DNA from 4 places in the Paenibacillus puldeungensis genome. Region 4 is predicted to be linked to each of the others. Evidence: riboswitches for the same ligand, from Rfam matches in the RefSeq annotation. Region 4 holds a riboswitch; each other region holds the start of a gene.

Region 1 (4,500 bases), on a different contig from region 4:
ACGAACGCTCTGAATCCATTGCGAGTGTGGTCGGAACGATTACTGAAATCACGAAGCAGATTAATATTCTTGCCTTAAACGCTGCGATCGAAGCGGCTCGAGCCGGTGAAAACGGCAAGGGATTTGCCGTCGTGGCCGAGGAAGTGCGGAAGCTGGCTGAGCAATCGCGCCTCGCCATGGAAGAAATCGGGGAATATTTGCTGAGCATTCGCGAGGAATCGGAAAACTCTGTCAACGCTATGCACCGCGCCAGTCAAGAAATTGTGTCCGGTACCGACCGGGTAAAGAAAGCTGGGCTTGCCTTCGAACAATTAACCCGGCTCATTGACAATATCAATTTGACGATCCAATCTGTATCCGCCTCTACGCAAGAGGTGTCCGCCGGTACGGAGGAAGTCACCGCCTCTGTAGAGGAATCGGCAAACATTACAGCCAAATCGCTTGAGAACATGGAACAAATTTCGAAATATTCCGAGCAACAGCTCAGCGAAATGGAATCACACGCCAAAACAGTTCGCTCGCTGCATGAGCAAGCTTTGTCCCTAAGAGAGTCCATTGGGAAGTTTCAAGTGTAGCTGGCACAATTGCTGATTACCAGTAGAAGACGTACTCCATGCACCGAAGCCGGTCAAGGGAGTACGTCTTTTTTGATACATTATATATTTGCGTTTGAGCCCTACACGCCAATATCTGATAGTTCAAGCGCAGTCTGGCAGCTATCCTTCTTACTCTCCGGTTTCCTCCAGTACGCCCCGCTCCCCGGCAGATCATCAAACCATGCGGCATCGTCCGGGCATTCTAGCACCATAAACTTGCCGTATTCGTTATCGCGGGATTGGTGATACTTCAAATAGGCTTGACCGTTTTCAATCGCCAATATCTCTATTTTGCCCGAGGCATGACTCATGGATAGACGAACGCGTTTCCCAAGCCCTGAAGTTCGTGCTTTGGCTTCCTCCACAAGGCTGTATGCCCGTTTAAGCGGGATAACAAAATCAGAGTTTCCGGCCACTGGGCGGTTGATGAAAAAATAATACGGTGTCACGCCTGCCCAAGATAAGCGGTCTAGCAGATCTCCTAGAACGGCAGAATCATCGTTAATGCCTTTAAGAATTGGTGTTTGATTAACGACGATCGCTCCGGCATCATGCAGCGCTTGAAAACCACGTACGGCCTCCGGCGTAATTTCGCGGGGATGGTTAATATGAGCCATGACATAAATCCGCTTCTCCACGCTCGAGAATTCCTTGATTAGCTCGAGCAGCTCGGGATCTTCGTAAATGCGCATTGGATTGAACACCGGAATTTTGGAGCCGAGGCGTATGATTTTAACATGCTCGATGGACCGTAGTTTCTCCAGTATGGTACGAAGCTTCTTTGTGGCAAGAATGAGACTGTCGCCGCCAGTCAGAAGTACATTGTTAATTTCGGGGTGGTTAGCAATATACTCAATGCCTGGAGTCACGTCGGACATCGCTTCCTTCACATCATTGCGGAACAGCCGTTTTCGGAAACAGTATCGACAGTATGAACCACATACCTCGGACACGATTAACAAAGCAGTTGTCCGATATTTGTGCTGGCAGCCAGGAACAACATAATTGGCGGCTTCGTCGGAGGCATCCCAGCGCCCATACTCCTTGAGTTCTCCCGTGTTTGGGATAACCAGCTTGCGGATCGGATCCTCAGGATCATTCCAGTCAATGAGTTTCAGATAATAGTCGTTTGCTCGAAATACGAATTTGTCGGTGATGGGACGTAGTTCTTCACGCTCATGTTCGAATAACTGTTTCACCTTTTCAATGTCGGTAATAAACTTGGGCTGTGCCATGCTCGATCTCCTCCTTTGAATGTGACGATTCGTAATGAAGAGAAGCGAGAAACCAATCGCAGTGAATGATATAGCACTCCGCCTTAATTTCGCGGTGAGAGGTCTTATAAAAAAACAAAAAGACCCTATAAAAAGGGTCAATGATGGATGACTGAAAATATGAGGAATTATGACCCATCCACTGCAAACGAGGTTAGCTGACGGGCTCGGGAAAGATGGATCCCTACGTTCTGATGTAAACGATTCGCCCCAATGATTGGTTCCCCCGCTTTTCGACTTTACTCATCGAAAACTAAGCGTATTATTATGTTAACTCAAATTTGGAGGCGTTGTCAAAGTTTGTTGTTAAGGTCGCGTATCACCGAAACAAAATCACTGCGAAAAGGAGCAATAAGACCTCCAGTCCTTCGTTCAATGCCCCATAGGTATCGCCGGTTAATCCGCCAAGTTTTGCGTTTATGCGGCGGGCTGCCCAGGTCCCCATCCCCCAAGCAAGTATAGGGTGGAGCAAAAAATAGAAGAGCAGCTGCAGCCAGGGTAGCTCAGTCCCTCTCCCCACCAAAGAGATTTCTGCCAGCAGCATACCTGATGCCGATAGCAGGAATGCGAGCACGCCAGAATGGACAGCAGCACGGGTTTCAAAACCCTGAAAATGACTAGCTAGGCCTTCACCCTGCCGGGCCTTAGGCCATGTCCGCATCGCCCAAGTCATGAACCATCGGCTCCATACTGGTGCCGTCATGAAGGCCAGCCCGGTGTAAAAGGGGCCTTTTTCCAGCAAGGAGACAATAAGCGACATTTTGAGAAGTAGCAGCAATACGCAAGCCATTACTCCCATCGCACCGACTCGGCTATCCTTCATAATTTCCAGCATTTTATCCCGGGATCTATAGCTGAGCAATCCGTCGGCGGTGTCCATCCAGCCGTCCAAATGAAGCCCGCCGGTAATCCATACCCAAACTACGAGTGTCAGGACCGCAGCAGGGAGCGCAGGGAGCGCCAAAGAGAATATAGCGGCTGCAGCCCAGATCAGTAATCCGATCACCGCTCCCACAAGCGGATAGTACTTTGCGCTTCTGCGCAGCAGATCGGGCGTAAAATCGAGCTCCACACGGATCGGAAACCTGGACAAAAATTGAAAGGCAGCTAATATCGGACGATCCTTCCGGCTCATAATCGATACTCCCTGCTTTTTAATTCAATGGGAATTCCGGCAGTAACGAGAAAAAACTGATCCGAAATGTCGGCGATTGTCTGGTTCAGCATTCCTGCTAAATCACGGTACAGCCTTCCTAACGGATATTCCGGGACGATCCCGCTTCCTACCTCATTGGTTACCAGAACAATGGTACCTGGAAAAGCAGCGACAGCAGAGGCAAGACGGTCGATCTCCTGTTTAACGACTTCGGTAGAGGAAGAAAACTCCTCGGACTCGGCACTAAGCAACACGTTCGATAACCAGAGGGTCAGACAGTCTACAAGTACATAGGGATGGAGATGGGGATGGCCATCCGGTAATGCCGAAGCTTGATCCTTTCCCAGTTTGGATACCAGATCCGGTAAATGCAAAGGCTCCTCGACCGTTGTCCACGGATAGCCGCTGCTCTCCCTCTGCTGCCGATGCAAAGATATGCGGTTTTCCATCTCCTCATCGAAAGCTTGTCCGGTAGCCACATATACCGCGGCCGGAGCATGCTTCATGCACCAGCGTTCAGCAAACGTACTTTTTCCGCTTCGGGCACCACCGGTCACCGTAATGATCATCGGTTCTCCTCTTTGGGCTCGCTTGCTGAAGAAACTCCGGCACTTTCAAAGGTGGCCATCTCCGCCATAATCCGGCAAGCCGCATCAACGAGATGAAGAGCCAGTACCCCGCCTGTACCTTCACCTAGCCGCATATCTAAATGCAGCATCGGCGCAAGTCCCAGCTCCTGCAGCAGCGAACGGTGCCCCTGCTCATGGGATAAATGCGAGGCGATCATGTAACCCGCTGCTTCAGGTGCAAGATTCCGGGCCACAAGCGCAGCTACTGTGGATATAAATCCATCGATAACGACTGGGCAACGATTGGCCGCGGCCCCTAAAATAATTCCGGTTAGACCGGCGATTTCCAGCCCCCCCACCTTGGCGAGAACATCCAGCGGATCAGCCGTATTTGGCCGGTTTTTCTCCAGAGCCCGCTTAACAACATCCACCTTATGGCGCAGCCGCTCATCGTTCAGTCCTGTACCTCGTCCTACGCTCTCCTGAGGAGAAATACCGGTAAAAGCGCTCATTAAAGCTGCGCTCGCTGTCGTATTCCCGATTCCCATTTCACCGGTTACAAAGAGGTTAACTCCCCGTGATACTGCCTCTTCGACAAGGCTCACTCCGGTCAAGATGGCTTCCTCCGCTTCCTCGCGGCTCATTGCAGCTCCTTTGGCCATATTGGCCGTTCCATACCGAACTTTGCGCTGAATCAGTGCCGGATGTGTCATTTCTGCATTTACTCCAATATCGATACAGAGGACTTCCGCACCGGCTTGACGTGCCAGAACGTTCACCGCCGCACCGCCTGCTAAAAAATTATGTACCATTTGCGGGGTAACCTCCGCTGGAAAAGCGCTGACTCCTTCCTCACAAACCCCGTGATCGGCCGCCATCACCATAACTGTTCGCTGCGGGAATGC
Region 2 (4,500 bases), on a different contig from region 4:
ATTGCTTATTATTCGGTAGACAAGTCGGCCAAGGAAATTGTGCCGAATCATTTCTCGCTGCTTGAAGATGAGGATATCACGAAATTTACCAAGGCCCTTCAGAAGAAAAACATTGTGTATAAACAGACGCGCAGAGACGTCATCATGGTGAAAGCCGATTTTTCTCATATCGCCGATGTAGACAAAATTGGAAAAAGCAAGGGAATCATGACTATGCCGGTCGTTAGCGAGAAATCGGTTGAGGGTGTAGACGTGTCGCCGGATGAGACCAAATTTACCGGATATAGCGATGCGGTGAAGATGCTCAAGTCTCTGAAAAGCACGGGGGAAGTGGAGCTTAAGGGTAAGCATGAGTCCATAGAGCAACGTTTGATCGGTTTAAGCAAGGATCCCGTGGTCTCCTCGTATTTTTCAGGCGGACTGCTGACGGCGATTGTCGATGAGAAGGTATTCGAACAGTTGGCCAAAGATAAGGATCCGGATATCCAACAGAATTCTCATTCTTATGTCGGGATAGATATTGTGGACTCAAACATGCTTGAACATGCTAACCAAATATATAAAGACATGAATTTTGAGCAGAAGGGAGGATATACTTCCCAATCGGACATTATTTCCGGTCAGAAGCAGATGATGGGCATGATTATGTTTGTCGTCGGTTTCCTCGGGTTGACCTTTCTCATTACCTCAGGGTGTATATTGTATTTCAAACAAATGGACGAAGGGGAGGAGGAAAAGCCAAGCTATACGATCCTTCGGAAGCTCGGCTTTACACAGGGCAACTTAATCCGCGGCGTGCAATTTAAGCAGGTGTTCAACTTCGGCATTCCCCTCGTTGTTGGTCTCTCCCATAGTTACTTTGCCGTCAAATCGGGCTGGTTCCTATTCGGATCGGAGCTTTGGGCCCCTATGTTTATCGTTATGCTGGTGTATACGGCCTTGTATTCGATTTTCGGGTTGTTATCTGTCTTGTTCTACAAACGTGTTATTAAAGAATCGCTATAATATATAACTTTAGTTCTTCAGATCTCGGGCTGTTCGGTGCCATGCAAAATGACATTGGACAGCCTTTCTTTTTTTGGCACAAGGTAAAAGTCTCCTTATAAACGATAAGGCCAGTAAATATGAGGTAACAAAAGATCGTTGTCGTTGTAAGCGCTTCGTTTACATGAAACGACGGAACTGCGTGGATTATTACCTATTTTTCAACCTTTACTCCGGTTTTCGTCAAGAGTATTATTCATGAAGTGAATTAAATATCAACCCTTTATCGCTGAATTCTGTAACCAGAAACGGGGAAACCAGGAAGGCCAAGCCGACCGCTTGCCTTCAGGGGTGAATCGCTTTGCACACCAAAGCGTAGGGCTGCTTTCGTGCCCGAATCCGTCAGCTAACCTCGTAAGCGTCCGAAAGAAGGAATTAACGTTACCGTCTCTTGATTAAGAGAAGGCCGCGGGAAGTTCCCACTTTCCTGCGGCCTTTTTTGTAATTTTTTTCAGAAAGTTTCCTACATTTAAGAAAGAGAAGGCAAGGTGTACTACCTATGATGAATTCCATAAAACGCTGGTTGATCGGTTCTCCGCTTCGTACGAAACAGCTGACCCAGGAGCGATTGCCGAAGTGGAAAGCACTAGCTATTTTCTCATCGGATGCGCTTTCCTCTGTGGCTTATGCAACGGAAGAAATTTTGCTGGTGCTCGCTTTGATAGGTGTATCTGCACTTACGTATTCCGTACCGATCGGCCTTTGCATTCTATTGCTGCTGTTAGTTGTCACGTTATCATATCGTCAGATTGTTCATTCGTTTCCATCCGGCGGGGGAGCGTATGTCGTTGCTAAAGAGCATTTGAATACGCCTTCGAGCCTTGTTTCCGGCGCAGCGCTGATGATCGACTATGTTCTGACGGTAGCCGTTAGTATCAGCTCCGGGGTTGCGGCATTGGTAGCCGCATTTCCTTCACTGATCCATTGGAAGGTAGAAATCGCTGTTGTTCTAACGCTTATATTAATGGTACTTAATTTACGCGGCATTCGCGAATCGGCCACCGTATTTGCTTATCCAACTTATTTATTTATATTTTCTGTTCTGCTCGTTCTCGTCGTCGGAGGCTTTCAAGTTTTGCATGAGGGTTGGCAGGGGTATCACACGGCATCGATCTCTTCAGCCCAATCAGGTTCAACCCATATAGGCACTTTCGCGATGATCCTGCTTGTTCTTCGTGCTTTTGCTTCAGGGTGCTCTGCTTTAACCGGCGTAGAAGCGATTAGCAACGGAGTTCCGTCTTTTCGCTCACCCTCAACTCGCAATGCCGGGATCACGATGATTTGGATGGCTGTCATTTTGGGCACGATGTTTATGGGAATTACGCTGCTGACGTTTGCGTTTGGCATTGCTCCGATGGAGCACCAGACGATTCTGTCTCAGCTAACGGAACATGTAATGGGCCGCGGGCCGATTTATTATTTGGTTCAGATCGCTACAACGCTCATCTTGTTTTTGGCTGCGAATACGAGTTTTGCCGGCTTTCCGCAGCTCACCTCGATTATCGCACAAGACAAGTTTTTGCCGCGGTCGCTTGCACTTCGGGGAGCACGGCTCGTTTTTTCGAACGGGATATTCCTGCTTAGTACGATGGCCGTTCTGGTCATTGTGATCTATCAAGCTAATACCCATGATATGATTCCACTGTATGCGGTAGGCGTATTCCTCTCCTTTACCATTGCCCAATTTGGTATGGTACGGGCTTTTCTCAAGAAAGAAATTCCTAGCACGAAGTGGACGGTAATCGTTACTGGTATTGGAACACTGGTGACCGGAGCCGTATTGGTCATTACGGTTATCGCTAAGTTTACTGAGGGCGCCTGGATGGTTACCTTGGCCATTCCGCTGCTGGTATTGCTGTTTTATGCAATCCATCGTCATTACAGTGCGATTGCCAAACAGCTTCAGGTCGATTATAGTGTGCAGCCTTTAGCCATGCATACCAAAGTCATTATTCCAATTTCGGGAATCAGCAAGGTGGTTGCTCAATCGGTATCCTATGCGAGAGGTATTTCGGATGATGTAGTAGCCATATCTGTAAACAGCGATGACAAACAGGCTGCTTTACTGAGAGAAAAGTGGGAGAAATGGAACCCCAGCGTCCCGCTCGTTATTCTTCGATCGCCTTACCGGACCGTATTGTGGCCGCTGATGAAATATATCGACAACATCGATAAGAAAGAACCAGGCGGCATGATTACAATCCTAATCCCGCAATTTATCGTAAAAAGATGGTGGCATGCGCTGCTTCACAATCAGACCGCTGTCGTCATCCGTACAATGCTGCTGTTCCGGAAAGATATCGTGATTTCGACGATCCCGTTCCATTTGAATAAATAGAAAAAAAGCGCAAGTCGCAAGGGTTCAAACCCTTAGACTTGCGCTTTTTTGCCTGCGTTCTTTGTTGATCATGTTGATTTCCAGGAAAGAAGATTAGGTGAGAATATGTCCGCCTTCCACATGAAGGGCCGTTCCGGTGACAAAGCCGTTTTGAAGCAAATAGATGACGGCTTGAGCGACATCCTGGGCCTTTCCGACCCGCTTGACGGGAAGCTTGGCTGCCACTTCCTGATAGAAATGATTGCGAGCGTCTTCTGGCATTTTACTGCGGGACGGGGTGTCGATGATGCCTGGTGAGACAACATTCACCCGAATGGGGGCGAGCTCTAAAGCCAAAGTTCGGCCCAGATTGGTAACGGCGGCGTTGGCCGCACCAAGCGCGGAAGAGCCTATCATGTTTTTGAAGGCAACCACGCCAGAGAAAAGAGTGATGGATCCATTTTTTCTGAGGTTTGGAGCCCCGTATTTTGCAGCATAATATTGTCCCCAAAACTTGTTTTCGAACAACTGGCGGGCTTGGGCAGAGTCCATCTGAAGAAATGCTCCTCCGGATGTCTCCGCGGCACTGACGACTAGATGGTCAAACTCTCCAATTTGTTGAAAAAAGGACTGTACTTGCCGTTCATCTGTAGTATCCAGCTGATAAGCTACTGCTTGGTCTCCTAGAGTTTCCTTGGCCCGGTTCAATTTGTCCTCCGAACGGCTTGCGATGACGACATTCCCTCCGAGCTCGATCACTTGTTTGGCTGTTTCCAGACCAATGCCGGAACTTCCGCCGATAATCACTACTTTTTGTTGGGTTAACATGTTATTTCCTCCTAAGATTATAATGAATTAATCATTTACTACTTCTTCTAAATGCGCGATCAATGCGGATGTAAAAGTATCTATCTGCGGATTCTTCACAACATCGTAGCAAGCAAAGCTTTTCACAGGCTGCAAGCCGATAAACTCCTGCGCACGGTGTAAATGACGAATCGCTTCTTCCAGGTCAGCGCCCCTAAAAAATTGAGCTCTATCATTAAATGCCTTTTCGGGAGCATTCCAGGTCACGGAAAACATATACTTCTTCCCGGTTAATAAACCGCCTTTTCCATATTGGTCCGAGCCTTTGAAAA
Region 3 (4,500 bases), on a different contig from region 4:
GTCGTTACGTAGTAAGGCAGATTGGCCACCACGCTAACCCCGCTTACATTGTCAAATTCGGCAGCAAACAACGCTTTAAGGTCCAGCTTCAGCACATCGCCATGGACGACATGAATTTGCGGATACGGCGCAAGCACCTCTTCCAAAATCGGCAGCAAACGCTGGTCGATCTCGACGGCTACCACTTTTTCAGCCTCCTGGGCCAGCTTTTCGGTAAGCGCCCCAATGCCGGGTCCGATCTCGAGTGCACCTTTTGTTTTATCCAAACCGGCGGCAGTAACGATCTTGTTCAAAATATTTTGGTCGATCAAGAAGTTTTGCCCCAAGCTTTTTTTAAATGCAAACCCGTGCCGCTGTATAATTTCCTTCGTTCGGCGCGGCGTAGATATATCTTCCCTTGTACTCATGGCCTATAATACCCCTTTGTCCGTAAGCTCTGAGAGTGCAGCGGCAAACTCATCACGGCTAATTCTAAATACCGTCAACCGCTTATGGAGCTGCTTACCGTTGCAGTATCCGATCCCCAGCATCTCGCCGAGTGCTTTGCGTCTTGCGGCTGCATGCGGGTGAACGATCAGCCCCGCCTCCATCAAGTCTTCCCAATCGATATGCCCTTCTACTCCCGGAGCTTCACTTCGCACCTTGGAAAGTGCTTCACGGATCGCTTCCGGCGAGGCGTTCTCGATGCCGATATCCCCCCGCTTGGTCGCGTCAGCCTCGCGCAGGAATGCATGTTTGCAGCCAGGAACCCGATTTGCGATAATTTTACGGATTCGCTCCCCTGCATGATCGGGATCGGTAAAAATGATCACTCCGCGCCGCTCCTGGGCCAAGGCGATTTTCTTCAACGTCATCTCGTTAATCGCCGAGCCCCCAGTCTCAATCGTATCCGCCTCAACCGCTCGCTTTACCGCAACGGTGTCATCCCGGCCCTCTACCACGATGACCTCTTTAATCATGATCCGTCTTCCCTTCTAATAACAAAAAGAAGAGGAATAAATCCTCTTCTAATCCAATGTCTTATTCATCATCCTAATAGTATCTCATTCCCCATGCAAAGTAAAACAAGGTTAGTTCAATTCCGGCTTCGTCGGACCGATTACGTATACCGTGCGCCCCTTCTTCTTGCCGAAATGATTTGCCGCTTTTAACGTGTCATAATACACGTCGATTTTGTGGCCATTGATGGCCCCACCGGTATCTTCCGCTTTACGGAAACCGATGCCCTCTATGAATACCCACCAGCCGAGTGGAACGACATCCTTATCGACGGCTATCGTTCTGCCTTCCGCTACTCGAGTGCCGGAAGCGGTGCGGGTGCCAATACCGTCCTCCTCAGCCGAATAGGCAGTCAGAGTGACGTTCTTCAGTGCCTTTTTATATTTAAATGAGACGCCGCCCTTGGTCGTCAAACCGCCGATACTTACCGCCCCCGCTTTACGCGTAATGCTGGCAGACAGAACGGCTGTCGGCTGCTTCGTACCGACCGCAACGATTTTTGGCTTGGCGTTTTTGGATACCGCTTTTCCTACCCAACGCTTCGCCACAAACTTTCCGTCTTCAAAAACTTTCTCTATGCTGTGAATAACCAACCCTTGGCTGCCTTGTTGGACAACCTTGGTTTTGCCCTTTAGAAGAGTAGCATCTTCCTTCTTTACGACCTTAAAGGGTATAGCTTCTTTCTTCTGCACGGTTTGCTTGTTGACCCGAACGATTTGGATATTTAGATTGGCCGAAACCTCACTGTCCAAGGCAGGGGTTACCTTATCGTCCTTCTGCAGCCTCACACCAAGTTCAGAAACGGCATCCTCAACTTTGGCTTTTGTTGTGAAATGAACCTTTGTGGTTCCATCCAAACTCACTTTAACCGGCACCGCGCGTACGATGACGATACGGTCCCCGTCACCAAGTGAGCTGTTCAGTGGCCGCGAAATGGTATCTTTCGGATGGAGCTGAATGGATTGTTCGTTCAGCACCTCTGCTACCTTTGATTCCTTGGTCTCAACGGCTTGCGCTTTACCGTCAACAACCAGCGATACTTTTTTATGATCTTGGCCGAAAAGCCAGATCAGGATGATGAAGATTACCGCGATGGCCAGAACGCCGACGAGCGTAATCTGGCGTAAATTCTCATGCTTCCATCGCATTGCGTAAGACATGCTGGATGAGCGTGATTCATGGGTCTCCCCTTTGTGGAAAATGCCCATTTCTTCCGTCCTCCTTCATAGTCCCGCCGTCTAGGTCGATGCATGATAACGTTTGACGTGACTACAGTTTTTTTACGAAACGAGTGAAGATTCCCCTCATTTCGCATCCTGCCCCAGTCTGTTCGGCATTTGTCACCTCCTGTTTATCAACAGTATGATGACCCTATTACTTTTATTCAAAACAAAAGAAGCCAAAGAAAGAGTTAGAGGAACTCCTTCGTGGCTTCTTGAACGTCTTGGTGTAATAGCTGCACGAGTTACCTCTCTTATTACGCTTACGAGGTTAGCTGTCGGATTCGGACGAAAGAGAGCCGCCCGTTCTCAGTCATTCGCTCATGGCGCAACGACCTTGAATTCACCCCTAAGACTCTGTAAAGAAATCAATTACAGAAATGGCCAGAACATACTGATCCAGATCTGCATCGGTTCCCCCGTTCTCCTCTCGGAGATTCAGCGAGACTGGTTCATGGAACCAGAGATTGAATGGCTGTTTCAGCTTCCAAGCTGAGCCAAAAACAATCACTGAAAAAATTCTATCCTGTTTCGATGCATGTTGTAAAGGACGAATCAACCACGTTTTTTTAAAAAAATGGTTAAAAAAATGTAATGAACTCGTTTTTATTGTTTAAAATACATTAATCTTTCGAAAATACTCCTTTTTTCATCCCTTTTACTCCGAAATACTCGGGATTCCAAATCGTTCCAGTGCATTTCGGGTTGTAATTTCGGCGATTTCCTCCACCGATACCCCTTTAAGCTCTGCTGCTGCTTCCGCAACCAAACGAACGTTAGCCGACTCATTCCTCTTCCCACGATATGGGTGCGGTGTGAGATAAGGGGAATCTGTTTCGATCAATAATCGATCCATCGGCGTCTTAATCAGAACCTCTTTCGGAGTTTTGGCATTTTTAAACGTGATCGGACCACCGAAAGATAAATGGAACCCCAAATCCAGGCACATTTTGGCGATTTCCCAGCTTCCTGAAAAAGAATGAAGAACTCCGCCGATCTCGCTTGCCTTTTCTTCGCGAAGAATGCGGACAACATCCTCATGGGCATCCCGATTATGGATACAAATTGGCATCCCGAGGCTTCGGGCTAGTCCAATTTGCTTACGGAACACGTCCTGTTGGACATCTTTAGGTGACGTATCCCAATAATAATCGAGCCCGATCTCCCCGATGGCAACTACTTTTTCGTGTTCGCACAATTGTGCAATCCAGTCCAAATCCCCTTCGCGCATCGTTATCGCATCCTGCGGATGCCAGCCGACGGCCGCATAAATAAAATCATACGATTCGGCGAGCTTCATGGTTGTAGGGATTGTGTCGCGGTTAAAGCCGATGTTGATCATCCGCGAAACCCCTTGCTCCAAAGCCCGTGCGATCGTTTCCTCGCGATCGTCATCAAACTCCGGAGCGTCCAGATGAGTATGTGTATCAATAAGCATTAGCCTTAGGTACCTCCTAACGTTTCTGTTCGAATATTTGGGCAATATCACGAGGCAAACGATCCAAAGTTGCGTTTATTTTATTATCAGGATAGTACAAATAATTTTTGCCTCGTCTTAGCCCGCTAATGGAGCGAACGATATCGGATACTTCCGATATTTCCCGCAACCTGTTCTGATGATCCAAAAGTAAAATTTGCTTTTCCTTGGACGCTTCGTCCGGTCGGAACACATCATACGGCAGATCGCTTGGAAAATCAATTTCCAAATCGTATTCAGGATCTAATCCGGCCTCAGCAAACGCGAGACGAATATCCTGGATACGATCTACATCGCATGATTCAAGTTCTACATATTTATACAATTTGCGATCCAAAAAGCGAGTGCAAAGTTCGCTCAGCAAGGTGTCGGATTCATTCTTCCACTGCATGAAGGCAGTTTGCATCAGCGCTTCGTCCAGCAAGAGATAATCACGGACGCTTAATTCTCCTTGAAATAGTCCAGGGAGGGGGTCTGGCAGGAAGAGGAACTCATGGCCTTGTCCATACAGTTGCTTCGCCCGGCGCAAAATTTGCCGCAATATAATCTCTGAACTCCGGGTAACCGGATGAAAGTAAACTTGCCAGTACATTTGATAACGGGACATTAAATAGTCTTCCACGGCATGCATGCCCGACTCTTTGACAACTACCCGCCCTTGGTAGGGACGAAGCATTCTCAAAATGCGGTCCATGTCAATTGTACCGTAATTGACGCCAGTAAAGTATGCATCCCTGAGCAAATAATCCATCCGATCGGCATCAAGGGGACTTGACACCAAATTGACAACAATCGGGTTATCGT
Region 4 (4,500 bases):
ATCCACCTCTTCCCTTTATCTGCTTCATCAAAGATGCAATTTTTCTGAAAAGATTTCTGTGACGTTTGTCACACATCACAATTGAACCCTAGCAAAGTCGGCTTTATTTCTAGGTTTCTTATAATTTCCTGCGCATAAGGGTATACCAGTTAATATATCTCGCGTACCGAAAAACGAGGAGGTAACCTAAATGCCTTACGTCCGTAACAGCCTGCTCGCAACCTTCGCTGTGGCTATAGCGATATCATTAACCAATAAAGCGCCTGAGATGAGCTTTCCCCAGCCGACTTACAATTCTCCCGAAATTATTTCGGTACAAACCGTCGCTCCGGCTGAAACCATGCTTTCCCTTAGCAAGCCGAAAAACTTGGCAGAACTGCGGAAGAAGTACTCTGAAACGTTTAAATTCCGAGGGGATTCTGAGATTAAGCAGGTGGCCCTAACTTTTGACGATGTGCCTGATCCCAGATTCACACCTCAAATTTTAGAAGCTCTGCGAAAGGAAGGGGTGAAGGCGACCTTTTTCATCGTTGGTAGTCGAGCTAAGAAGTTTCCCACACTTGTAAAACGAATCCACTCCGAAGGACATCTTATAGGGAATCACTCCTTTAGCCACCCTGCTTTCAAGAAACGTTCGTTGAAACAGTTTCAAAATGAAATCTTGCGCACGGAAAAAGTTATACAGCGCACCGTTGGCTATAGGCCAAAGCTGATCCGTCCACCTTACGGTGAGATAAAGGAAGAACAGGTCAAATGGCTTAAGAAAAACGGATATATGATCGTCAATTGGGACGTGGATTCTTTGGATTGGAAAGGTCTTAGCAAAGAAAAGGTTAAGCGAAATGTCTTATCTTCCGTTGGCCCCGGCTCCATCGTTCTCCACCATGGCGGCGGAGGGGTAGGCTCTGACTTGACAGGAACGGTCAAGGCATTGCCGGAAATTATCCGTTTTCTCAAAGCCAGCGGCTACAGCTTTGTCGATTTGACCGAGCTACTGCATACCGTCAAATACCGATAACTATAAAAATAAAGGGCTCTCCCTTTAAGGAAAGCCCTTTTATTTTTAAACTAGTTTAAAATATAAAGTGTTACGTCCTGATAGCCGAAATGAGCTACCGCTTTTTGGCTACCGGGGATAAAAATATCGATACGCCGGCCTTTTATTGCTCCGCCCTGGTCGCTAGCTGTCGCCACAAATGCCTGCTTCGGAAGTCCTGAATGGCTGTGACCAGTAACGAGCACCTTGGTGCCCATAGGAATCACTTTCGGATCGACCGCGATCGTACCCAGCTTTAGAGGCTTACCGAAATAGTCGACAGCTCCCCATTTTCCGTTCTCACTTTCGGCTGCGGAATAAGCGCTCGCTTTTACCTGCAGTGTGCTACTGTAATTAAACGTCTTGCCCCACGCCTCAACCATATTTTCGGCAGATATTACGCTAAGTGGCGATACAGCTGCTTTTGCAGCCTCTATGGTTTCAATCTTAGCAGGCCCGGCTGTGGATAAGGCACGAAGTTCCTTCCCAGGGATAGTGATGTCCATCCCTTCGTAAATATTCGTTGGATTAACATCCTTATTCGCATTCATCAACTGCACAAGATTCACTCCGTACTTCTGGGCCAATTCGTAGAAGGTGTCTCCCTCCTTAGCCTTATGTACTGTGTCCGCATATACGGGTGCCGTCTGAAGAACCATTGCAATACTTGCGGCTGCGACCGCTGATTTTAAAACCTTAGACCAAATACGTTGTTTCAACATGATGCCCTCCTTTGCGATCGCCTGCGGAGTTAGTTGTCGGATTCGGGAAAAAGGATTGTCCCCGGCGCTTAAGTAAGCGCTTCACCCCAAGAAAACATCGATAGCCATCAATAGCCATCTGTCTTCATAAATCGTCCCCCGCACCTGCTTGGAGCAGGTTTCGGCCTTTTGAATATATCACAATTTTGTTACCAATTGAACGTGAAAATATTCCCAACTAAAAATAAGGCCGACGCAACGCGCCTTTCTCAAGCCTAGAAGTAAACATATTGTTATCTATTTAGTTGATCCTGTCATCAAAATTAAAAACCGCCCAGATCAACCGGACGGTCCTTAAATAGCGAGATATTATAGCACTTTTCCTAAAAAATCCTGTGTCCGCTGATGCTGTGGCGAACCAAATACTTGCTGTGGTGTTCCTTGCTCGACGATAACGCCTTGGTCCATGAACAAGATTCGATCTCCTACCTCGCGGGCAAAGCCCATCTCATGGGTTACGATTACCATCGTCATACCGCGCTCAGCCAGCTTTTTCATAACGTCAAGCACCTCACCGACCATCTCGGGGTCAAGTGCAGACGTAGGTTCATCAAACAGCATCACATGCGGTTCCATGGCTAACGCCCGGGCAATGGCAATCCGCTGCTTCTGACCGCCGGACAGCTGGGATGGATATGCGTCCCGCTTGTCTTCAAGACCGACTGTGCGCAGCAAATCCATAGCTATTGCTTCCGCTTTGCTCTTATCCATCTTCTTCACGCGAATCGGCGCTAAGGTGATGTTATCGATTACCGTTTTGTGCGGGAACAAATTAAATTGCTGGAACACCATCCCCATCTTTTCACGGGTCTTATTAATGTTGTGCCCCTTTCCTGTAATGGACTCGCCCTCAAACTTAATTTCACCTTGGGTCGGCTCTTCTAGCAGGTTCAAGCAGCGCAGAAAAGTACTTTTCCCCGAACCACTAGGGCCAATGACTACGACGACTTCCCCTTTAGAGATTTCCAAGTCAATGCCCTTCAAAATATGCAGCGAACCGAATTTTTTATGCAAATCATTAACGATGATCACTGGTCTTCAACTTCCTTTCGAATATACCTAATATACGGGATAAGGTAAATGTCAGGATAAAGTACATAACCGCTACGATTAAGTATGGTGTCATCCCGTTATACGTAATACCGACAATCGCACCGGATTGGAAAATGAGCTCGGTGATCCCGATGATCGAAACGATAGACGATTCCTTGATAATCGTTACGAACTCATTGCCGATCGCTGGAAGCACTGTCTTAACCGCTTGTGGAATAATTATAAACCGTAAAGCCATTCCACGCGTCATCCCCAAAGAACGCGCCGCCTCTCCTTGTCCGCGGTCAACGCCTTGAATTCCTGCCCTGAAAATTTCTGCCAAATAAGCGGAACTGTTAATCGATAACGTAATCGCACCGGATTCAATCGGGGAAAAACTAATTCCGATTGTAGGAAAACCGTAGTGAATAATAAATAACTGCACAAGCATTGGAGTACCACGCAGAAATTCTACCCACGCGTGACCTATAAAACGGACAATCCCCCAGGAAGACATACGGATCAACGCAACAATCATCCCTAGAATAAAGCCACAAAATACCCCGATGGCTGCGAGCAAAAGGGTATATTGCAAACCGGTTAGAAAATAGCTCCGATATTCGATAAACATATCAATGAGATTCATAAAGCGATCATTCCTCCTATTTTACCTAAAAACCTAAAACAAAAAAATAGAAAATAGCGAATGAGCTCCGCTATTTTCTGCAGATCGATCCGTTACTTATTTTTCGGCAAGTGCGCTCGCATCGGCCACAAATTTATCGATGCTTCCGCTTGAAATCAGGCGATCCAGCGTCTTGTTGACTTGATCCAGCATTTCTTGATTGCCTTTCTTAACGCCGATCACATAACCTTCATCTTCCGTTACCGGTTTTGCGTCGGTAATGTCGATGCCCTCTACGTTTTTAACAAAAGACTTAGCAACTGGTCCTTCAATAATGGCTACATCTACACGACCTGATTTCAGTTGCATAATAATGTCGTTAATTTTTGCGAGCGAAGTCAGCTTAGCTTCCGGAACTTGTTTGGCCATATCCTCTTGGATGGAGCTTTTTTGTACGCCGATCTTAGCACCTTTCAACGAGTCCATCGTTGCATACTTTGCTTTATCCTCAGAGCGGGTTACGATCGCCTGCTCTGCTTTGTAATAAATTTTCGACATGTCGATTTGTTTTTTACGCTCCGGCTTCGGGCTGAGTCCAGAGATAACCAGATCTACACGGCTGCTCGCCAGCTCGTTTAACAAGGAATCGAACTGCATATCTTTGACTTCGAGCTCAGCACCTAAATCCTTGGCAATTTCTTTGGCGATCTCTACGTCAAAACCGACAATTTGATCTTCTCCGTTTGCGTCCTTGATGTGGAACTCATAAGGAGGGAAGTCAGCGCTCATCCCAACAATCAGCTTTTTGCCGCCTTCCGTTTTATTTCCAGACTCGTCAGCCTTATTTTGACTTCCCGCTTGACTGGTCGTTTTATCGTTAGCCTGGTTACCGCTGCCATTTTTTTCTTGTCCGCATGCGGCAAGCACCATCGTTACCATCATCATTGCTACTAGTAATATGCCCCATTTTTTCATTATTCTCTCTCCTGTTCTTGTTTCAATTATGCATTGGTATCATCATTACTGGGCTAATTATAAATCAGATT

What was found. Region 4 has a riboswitch for cyclic di-AMP ahead of ACFQ3W_RS05280 (3D domain-containing protein). Riboswitches for the same ligand answer to the same signal wherever they lie in the genome.
Region 1: another riboswitch for cyclic di-AMP. It lies ahead of ACFQ3W_RS22290 (KamA family radical SAM protein); the one in region 4 lies ahead of ACFQ3W_RS05280 (3D domain-containing protein).
Region 2: another riboswitch for cyclic di-AMP. It lies ahead of ACFQ3W_RS19020 (APC family permease); the one in region 4 lies ahead of ACFQ3W_RS05280 (3D domain-containing protein).
Region 3: another riboswitch for cyclic di-AMP. It lies ahead of ACFQ3W_RS25315 (ubiquitin-like domain-containing protein); the one in region 4 lies ahead of ACFQ3W_RS05280 (3D domain-containing protein).

Annotation. Positions count from the first base shown of each region.
Region 1 is NZ_JBHTLM010000023.1:45,219-49,718, forward strand. It holds gene ACFQ3W_RS22285 (methyl-accepting chemotaxis protein) at 1-575, shown strand, start outside; gene ACFQ3W_RS22290 (KamA family radical SAM protein) at 677-1,831, opposite strand; cyclic di-AMP (ydaO/yuaA leader) riboswitch at 1,999-2,140, opposite strand; gene cobS (adenosylcobinamide-GDP ribazoletransferase) at 2,190-3,005, opposite strand; gene cobU (bifunctional adenosylcobinamide kinase/adenosylcobinamide-phosphate guanylyltransferase) at 3,002-3,595, opposite strand; gene cobT (nicotinate-nucleotide--dimethylbenzimidazole phosphoribosyltransferase) at 3,592-4,500, opposite strand, start outside.
Region 2 is NZ_JBHTLM010000016.1:25,796-30,295, reverse strand. It holds gene ACFQ3W_RS19025 (FtsX-like permease family protein) at 1-1,005, shown strand, start outside; cyclic di-AMP (ydaO/yuaA leader) riboswitch at 1,262-1,420, shown strand; gene ACFQ3W_RS19020 (APC family permease) at 1,547-3,382, shown strand; gene ACFQ3W_RS19015 (SDR family oxidoreductase) at 3,476-4,189, opposite strand; gene ACFQ3W_RS19010 (NAD(P)H-dependent oxidoreductase) at 4,217-4,500, opposite strand, start outside.
Region 3 is NZ_JBHTLM010000035.1:15,463-19,962, reverse strand. It holds gene rsmA (16S rRNA (adenine(1518)-N(6)/adenine(1519)-N(6))-dimethyltransferase RsmA) at 1-407, opposite strand, end outside; gene rnmV (ribonuclease M5) at 411-959, opposite strand; gene ACFQ3W_RS25315 (ubiquitin-like domain-containing protein) at 1,071-2,207, opposite strand; cyclic di-AMP (ydaO/yuaA leader) riboswitch at 2,464-2,673, opposite strand; gene ACFQ3W_RS25310 (TatD family hydrolase) at 2,878-3,657, opposite strand; gene ACFQ3W_RS25305 (HD domain-containing protein) at 3,674-4,500, opposite strand, start outside.
Region 4 is NZ_JBHTLM010000003.1:76,592-81,091, reverse strand. It holds gene ACFQ3W_RS05285 (polysaccharide deacetylase family protein) at 191-1,018, shown strand; gene ACFQ3W_RS05280 (3D domain-containing protein) at 1,069-1,758, opposite strand; cyclic di-AMP (ydaO/yuaA leader) riboswitch at 1,762-1,934, opposite strand; gene ACFQ3W_RS05275 (amino acid ABC transporter ATP-binding protein) at 2,107-2,829, opposite strand; gene ACFQ3W_RS05270 (amino acid ABC transporter permease) at 2,816-3,475, opposite strand; gene ACFQ3W_RS05265 (transporter substrate-binding domain-containing protein) at 3,572-4,429, opposite strand.